2 regions of the Streptomyces sp. NPDC008317 genome follow, and region 1 is predicted to be linked to the other one. Evidence: riboswitches for the same ligand, from Rfam matches in the RefSeq annotation. Region 1 holds a riboswitch; the other holds the start of a gene.
The links. A riboswitch is a leader RNA that binds a small molecule or an ion and turns the genes downstream of it on or off. The one in region 1 is predicted to bind glycine.
Positions count from the first base shown of each region.

Region 1 (3,943 bases):
GCCCTCGGCCTGCTCGACCGGCGCGAAGGGGTGCAGCGCGCCGAATTCGGGCCAGGTGACCGGCTCCATCTCGGTGGTCGCGTTGAGCTTCATCGTGCAGGAGCCCAGCGGGATCATCCCGCGGTCCAGCGCGTAGTCGCGGTCGGCCAGCCGCCGCAGATAGCGCAGCATCGCGGTCTCGCTGCGGTGCTGGTGGAAGACGGGGTGGGTCAGATACGCGTCGGTGCGCAGCAGTCCGGCGGGCAGCGCGTCCTCGGTGGCCGCGTCCAGCGCGTCGAGGTCGGCGGCGCTCCCCTGGACGCCGAAGGCGTCGAGGACGGCCGCGAGGCGGGCCCGGTCGGTGGTCTCGTCGCAGGCGATACCGACCAGGTCGGCGTCGGTCAGCCGCAGATTGACCCCGGCCTGACGGGCGGCGGCCACGACCTCGGCCGCGCGTCCCGGCACCCGCGCGGTGAGCGTGTCGAAGTAGCCGTCGTGCACGATCTCGACGCCGCCCGCGCGCAGGCCCGCGGCGAGCACCGCGGCGTAGCGGTGGGTGCGGCCGGCGATCTGCGCGAGCCCGTCGGGGCCGTGGTAGACCGCGTACATCGCGGCCATCACGGCGAGCAGGACCTGCGCCGTACAGATGTTGCTGGTGGCCTTCTCGCGGCGGATGTGCTGCTCGCGGGTCTGGAGGGCCAGCCGGTAGGCGCGGTTGCCGTCGGCGTCCACGGAGACGCCGACGAGGCGGCCGGGCAGGTTGCGGGCGTAGGAGTCGCGTACGGCCATGTATCCGGCGTGCGGTCCGCCGAAGCCCATGGGGACGCCGAAGCGCTGGGTGGTGCCCACCGCGATGTCCGCGCCCAGCTCGCCCGGCGAGGTGAGCAGCGTCAGCGCCAGCAGGTCGGCGGCGACGGTCACGACCGCGCCCAGCTCGTGCGCGCCCTCGATGACCGGGCGCGGGTCCCGTACGGCGCCCGAGGCGCCCGGGTACTGGAGCAGGACGCCGAAGACGCCACGCTCGGCGATCTCCGCCGGGATGCCCTCGGACAGGTCGGCGACGACGACCTCGACGCCGGTCGGCTCCGCGCGGGTCCGGATCACCGCGACGGTCTGCGGGAAGGTGTCGGCGTCGACCAGGAAGACGCCCTGCTTGACCTTGCCGACCCGGCGGGACAGCGCCATCGCCTCGGCCGCCGCGGTGCTCTCGTCGAGCAGCGAGGCGCCGGAGGTGGGCAGCCCGGTGAGGTCGGCGACGACGGTCTGGAAGTTGAGCAGCGCCTCCAGGCGGCCCTGCGAGATCTCCGGCTGGTACGGCGTGTAGGCCGTGTACCAGGACGGGTTCTCCATCACATTGCGCAGGATGACGGGCGGGGTGAAGGTGCCGTAGTAGCCCAGGCCGATCATCGGGGCCAGCACCTGATTGCGGTCCGCCAGCGCCCGCAGCTCGGCCAGCGCCTCGGCCTCGGTGCGGGCCTCGGGCAGCGCCAGGGCCTGCGCGCTCCTGATGGTGTCGGGCACGGCCGCTTCGGTGAGTTCGTCCAGGGAGCCGTAGCCGACCTGGGCGAGCATCTTCGCCTGCGCCGCTGCGTCGGGTCCGATGTGGCGCCTGGCGAACGGCACGCCCGCTTCCAGCTCGGCGAGGGGAATGCGACGGGAAGTCATCTGCGGAGGCCTCCTGGTCTGCGACGACCTTCGGGGGGTGCCGCGACGCGCGGACACCCGTACGGCCTCCCCCTCTGTCATCAGAACCTGAGAGCTTCACCGCCCCCGTGGGAGCGGCTTTCACCGTCGGTGAGGGCCCGTGCCGGAAAACCGCTCCCGGTGCGTGCCCTGCTTTCCAGAGTGACCTCGTCCATGCGGTACGGATGCCTGAGAGATTCCGGGGAGGATTTGCTCCTTCGGCGCCTCCGACACTGTCTCGGAGGCTCTCCCGCACGGGGTCTGCGGCCGATCACCAGCCTACCAGCGAGGCGGCGGGACCCGGCGGGGGCGGGGGGCGGTGATCACTGCCCGAGTCGACACCGGCCAGGATGTGCCTTTGGCTGTACCCAGACATCGCTCGTCATTGGTTGGAGGGACCGTGCAGACCGACATCGATCCGCGCAGCCTGATCGGCCGCCGCGTCTTCGACCATGACGGTACGAAGATCGGCACGGTGGACGAGGTGTACCTCGACGACGCGACCGGCATACCGGAGTGGGCGGCCGTCAGGACCGGGCTGTTCACGCGCGACGCGTTCGTACCGCTGGAGCCCAGCGAAGTGGTGGACGACGAATTGCGGGTGCCGTACAAGAAGGCGCTGATCAGGGACGCGCCGGACTTCGGTGTGGGGCGCCACCTGTCGCCGGAGCAGGAGTTGCAGCTCTACCACCACTATGGGATGGACGTGCCGACGTCCGGCTCGGAGCCGCCGCCGCCCCCCGACCGGGACTTCGGGCGGCTCGCGGGCGAGGACTGAGCGTCCTCCTCCCCCTGCCCCACGCCCTCTTCCTCCCCCTGCCCCGCACCCTCTTCCTTCCCCCGGCCCGCACCCGCCGCTTCGCCCGGGTCGAGCGGCAGCGGATCGCGGTGCGCGAGCGCCGGGTCGTCCACGGCGAAGGTCCGCACCCGGCCGGGCACTGTGTCCGAGGGCACCTCGAAGCGCACGGTGACCCGTCCGACCCCGCTTCCCTGCACCCATCCGGAGCCGTACGTCTCGTGCTCCACGTCCTGGCCCGGCCACCAGAGCCTGGCCCGCTCCGGCGCGGGCGGCGGCGCCGAGGGCAGCTCCTCGGGCGCGTTCTCGCCCTCCCCCGCCGCGTGCGCGAACAGATCCTCCTGCGTGAAGTCGGCGAGCCCGGCGACGCCCACCCCGAGCAGCCGCACACCGCCGGTGGTGTCGACGGCCTCCATCAGCCGCCTGGCGGTCTCCCGTACGAGTCCCGGGTCGTCGGTCGGCGCCCGCAGCGTCTCGGAGCGCGTCAGCGTCGAGAAGTCGTATCTGCGGACCTTGACGACCACCGTCCGCCCGGAGCGGCCCGCGCCGCGCAGCCGCTGCACGCAGCGCTCGGCGAGCCGGTCGATCTCGTACCGCACATGGGCGCGGTCGGTGAGGTCGGCGTCGAAGGTGTCCTCGACGGAGATGGACTTGACGTCGCGGTCGGCGACCACGGGGCGGTTGTCGAGGCCGGCGGCCATCGAGTGCAGGCCCGTGCCGTGCGCCTTGCCGAGCAGCCGGACCAGCTCCGGCTCCCCCGCGTGCACGATCTCGCCAACGGTGGTGATGCCCACGCGCCGCAGATGCTCGGCGGTGGCGGGCCCGACGCCGGGCAGGGTGCGTACCGGCATCGGTTCGAGCAGCGCGCGCTCGGTGCCGGGCTCGACGACGACCAGGCCGTCCGGCTTGGCCTGCTCGGAGGCGATCTTCGCCAGCAGCTTCGACCCGGCGAGCCCCACCGAGGCGGTGAGCCCGGTGCTGGCCCGGATCTCGGCGCGCAGCCGCCGGGCGACCGCCCGCGGGTCCGCGCCGTGCCCGCCCGCCTCCAGGTCCACGAACGCCTCGTCCAGGCTCAGCGGCTCTATCAGGGGTGACACCTCGTGCAGCAGCGCCATCACGGCCTCGCTGATCTGCCGGTAGATGCCGAAGCGCGGTACGAGATAGGCGGCGTTGGGGCTGAGGCGGCGGGCGTGGGCCATCGCCATCGCGGAGTGGACGCCGTGGACGCGCGCCTCATAGGACGCGGTCGATACGACGCCGCGGGGGCCGAGGCCGCCGACCACCACCGGCTTGCCCCGCAGGCTCGGCTTCGACGCCTGTTCGACCGCGGCGAAGAACGCGTCCATGTCCAGATGCAGGATCGTCGGCGCACTTCTCACAAGTACCGATCGTGCCGCACGACACCGACAATCGCCGTACACGTGTACGGCACGGCGTCGGTGAGCCGCTCAGACCGCCCGATTGCGCCGCTTCGCCAGCTCGTCG
Region 1 covers NZ_JBIBFQ010000007.1:473,307-477,249, forward strand. Annotated here, with positions in the region: gene gcvP (aminomethyl-transferring glycine dehydrogenase) at 1-1,644, opposite strand, end outside; glycine riboswitch at 1,830-1,925, opposite strand; gene ACFY9V_RS24745 (PRC-barrel domain-containing protein) at 2,063-2,440, shown strand; gene ACFY9V_RS24750 (DNA polymerase IV) at 2,356-3,837, opposite strand; gene ACFY9V_RS24755 (MerR family transcriptional regulator) at 3,907-3,943, opposite strand, start outside.

Region 2 (3,943 bases), on a different contig from region 1:
CGCGACCCGGCTCTTCATGCGCGACGCCCATCTCGCCCGGGCCGGGGCCTCCGCCGAGGCGCGGCGCGGCACCTTCGACGCGGCCTACGGGCGGTACACCTGGGGCAAGCTGGAGATCATGCGGCTGCGCGAGCGGGCCAAGCGGAAGGCTTCCTTCACCTTGCCCGAATTCCACGCCGCCCTGCTCGCCCTGGGCAGTCCGCCGCTCGGCCTGATGTCCGCCGCCCTGGACGATTCCGGCGCTTGAAGGTCGCTCATCGCCGTTCGGGATCCGCCGGACAGGCCCTAGCGGGGGCCCCAGGCCGGGCCGCCGGCGAAGGCTTCGCGGTCGAAGAAGGGCTGCCCGTTGGCGCGCATCCACATGGCGACGGGATCGTAGACGTCGGCCATGGCGACGGTGGAGACGGGCAGGCCGTCGGGGACACCGGCGACGGACTGCTGCATCATGAGGCGGACGGACTCGACGGACTGCGGAGAGTCGTCGTAGACCTCGACGCCGATGGCGAGATAGGGCTCGCCGAGGGTGGGCTGGACCCAGGCGCGCCGGAGGGCGCGCACGGCGGGCGTGCGGTGCGCGGCCTGCGCGAGCAGAGCGTAGAACTGCGGAATCTGTAGCGAGGGTTCGCCGATCTGGAGCGGCCCGGCGGGCAGCAGGTCGAGCCCGGCGGCGATCCGGCGCAGGTCGAGCCAGGGCACCCCGACCCCGCCGCCCGGCGCGTGCGGGTTGAGCCAGAGGCCCCAGCGGTCGGGGAAGAGGGTCAGGGCGATGTCGCGCCCGGAGACGACCTCGTACTCCCGGGTCCAGCCGCTGGCGGCCAGCTCACGCGGCGAGGTGACGCACGGCGCGTAGCCGTGTCCGCCGATCCGGAGGTTGCCGTACTGGGCATCGGCCGAACCGGGCGTGCCGTGCCAGAGCAGCATCCACACCTGGCCCTCGGCCAGCGACGCGAGCAGGTTCTCGTATGCGTCGAAGCGACCGGGCGCCACCTGGAGCAGCATCTGCTCCACATGGCCGGCCGCCGCCGCACCGCCTTGCGCGCCCGCGATCACGTGGGACCGCCCCTTCCCCTCGTTCGGTCTGCCCGGCGCACACCTGTGCGCCGCCCGCCATCAAACCAGGTCACGTCCTGGATCCCCACCCATGCCGTACGGCCTCCCGCCGGTCGGTCCCGTTCGGTCCCGATGAGTCCGGTTCGGTCCGGTTCAGTCCCGCGTGAAGAACGGCCGTACGGTCTCCAGCATCCAGTCCGCGACCGGGTCCTGTGCGACGTCCAGCAGAATCAGGTGGACGGGCCAGGGCAGCGGCGCGGCGCCGAGGGCGCGGCCGATGGCGTCCATGGCCGCGGCGCGGTCCACGTCCTGCCAGCGGTCCAGCTCGACCCCGACGAAGAGCGCGGGCGGCTCCTCCTCCACGGCGGCCAGCGCGCGGCGGGCGGACAGCACGACCGGGGTGACGGCGAACTCCCCCGCGGCGGTGGCGAGGAAGTCCACCGGCTCGTCGTCGTGGTCCGGTTCCCACAGCCGTACGCGGGCGCCGACCGTACGGCCGGGCGTGCCGTCCTGCTCGTACCGTTCGGCGGCGCCGCCGCGGCACAGCTCGGCGACGGCGGCGGGCGGCAGCGGCACTCCGACGGCGCCGCCGGGGTTCAGGGCGATGCCGACCAGCGGCGGCAGGCCGCGGGCGAATTCGTGGACGGGCGCGACGGTGCAGGCCATGCCGTCGGCGGCCTGCCGGAACTGCTGCTCGGAGCTGAAGACCGGCACATAGGTCGCGCCCTCCAGTTCGACGGTGGGCAGGTCGAGCCCCGGCGCGTCCGGCGCCCCGCCGTTCGGCAGCGGCACCCAGACATGGGAGCGCCCCAGCACCTCCAGCAGCCGGGGGGCGGCCGAGGGGTTGCCGAGGCTCGCGGTGAGCACCTCTTCCAGCTCGTTGGCCGGCCATATGTACGGTGCCGTGTACGGTGCCGGAATCTCCATGTCCACCCTTGTCCGCCCATGTGCCACTGTCCTGCCCGGAAACCCTAGCGGCTGGCGTGCAATGATTGGCGGCACAACTTGCATACCGGCCGTTGGAGGCCGCGCGGGAGAGTTCCGTCCCCTCACCGGGCCGGGCGCCGAAGGAGCAAGCCCTCCCTTGAATCTCTCAGGCACAGATACCGCGCGGGCGAGGCAGATCTGAAAAGCGGGCGGCTCCCTTGACGGGGAGCGGCCCCACCCAAGGTGCAAACCGGGACCCGCGAGGGTCACGGTGAACCTCTCAGGTTCCGATGACAGATGGGGAGACCCGGGGCGAGCATGCCCCGGCCCGCCCTGTCCGTCCCGTGCCGTCACCCCTCTGGGAGCCCTCCGATGAGCCAGCCACCGACCTCCCCGCGCCACACCGCCCTCGACGCGTCGCACCGCGCGCTCGGCGCGACCATGACCGACTTCGCGGGCTGGGACATGCCGCTGCGGTACGGCAGCGAGCGCGACGAGCACACCGCCGTCCGCACCCGCGCCGGACTCTTCGACCTCTCCCACATGGGCGAGATCACCGTCACGGGACCGCAGGCGGGCGAGGCCCTCGACCACGCGCTGGTCGGCCACCTGTCGGCGCTCGCGGTCGGCAGGGCCCGCTACACGATGATCTGCGCGCCCGACGGCGGCATCCTGGACGACCTGATCGTGTACCGGCTCGCCGAGCAGGAGTTCATGATCGTCGCCAACGCCTCCAACGCCCAGGTGGTGCTGGACGCCGTCACCGAGCGCGCGGCCGGTTTCGCGGGCGCCGCCGTACGCGACGACCGGGACGCGTACGCGCTGCTCGCCGTCCAGGGTCCGGAGTCCCCCGGCATCCTGAAGTCGGTCACGGACGCGGACCTGGACGGGCTGAAGTACTACGCGGGCCTGCCCGGCACGGTCGCCGGGGTGCCTGCGCTGATCGCCCGTACCGGTTACACCGGCGAGGACGGCTTCGAGCTGTTCGTCGCGCCCGCCGACGCCGAGCGGCTGTGGCAGGCGCTCACCGAGGCCGGGGCCGCGGCCGGGCTCGTACCGTGCGGCCTGTCCTGCCGGGACACGCTGCGCCTGGAGGCGGGCATGCCGCTGTACGGGCACGAGCTGACCACCGCGCTGACGCCGTTCGACGCGGGGCTCGGCCGGGTCGTGAAGTTCGACAAGGCGGGCGACTTCGTGGGCCGGGCGGCGCTGGAGGCCGCGGCGGAGAAGGCGGCGGCCACCCCGCCGCGCAAGCTGGTCGGGCTGATCGCCGAGGGCCGCCGGGTGCCGCGCGCGGGGTACGCGGTGACCGACGCCTCGGGCGCCGTGGTCGGCGAGGTCACCTCGGGCGCGCCGTCCCCGACGCTGGGCGTGCCCATCGCGATGGCGTACGTGGACGCCGCGCATGCCGCGCCCGGTACGGAAGGGGTCGCGGTCGACATCCGCGGCACCCGTGAGCCGCACCGGGTCGTGGCGCTGCCGTTCTACAAGCGTGAGCGCTGACACGCTCGTACCGCCACCTGGTACCGGGCCTGTCCGGCCGGTACCGGACCTGTCCGTCGAGCCGACCGACCGCGCCGTCCCCGCGCGCGGGCACCCCTTCGCATCCGGGAGAATTCCGTCATGAGCATCAACCCCCAGAATCTTCGGTACACCAAGGAACACGAGTGGCTGTCGGCCCCCGAGGCCGAGGGCGTCACCGTCGGGATCACCTCGCACGCCGCCGACGCGCTCGGCGACGTCGTGTTCGTGCAGCTTCCCGCGGTGGGCGACGCCGTCACGGCGGGTGAGACCTGTGGTGAGCTGGAGTCCACCAAGTCCGTCAGCGACCTGTACTCGCCGGTCACCGGCGAGGTCACGGAGATCAACCAGGACGTCGTGGACGACCCGGCCCTGATCAACTCCTCGCCCTTCGCGGACGGCTGGCTGTTCAAGGTCCGCGAGCCGCAGGCGACCGACGAGCTGC
Region 2 covers NZ_JBIBFQ010000004.1:235,630-239,572, forward strand. Annotated here, with positions in the region: gene ACFY9V_RS14490 (DUF885 family protein) at 1-247, shown strand, start outside; gene ACFY9V_RS14495 (enhanced serine sensitivity protein SseB C-terminal domain-containing protein) at 286-999, opposite strand; gene ACFY9V_RS14500 (enhanced serine sensitivity protein SseB) at 1,204-1,977, opposite strand; glycine riboswitch at 2,072-2,169, shown strand; gene gcvT (glycine cleavage system aminomethyltransferase GcvT) at 2,350-3,480, shown strand; gene gcvH (glycine cleavage system protein GcvH) at 3,601-3,943, shown strand, end outside.
Region 2: another riboswitch for glycine. It lies ahead of gcvT (glycine cleavage system aminomethyltransferase GcvT); the one in region 1 lies ahead of gcvP (aminomethyl-transferring glycine dehydrogenase).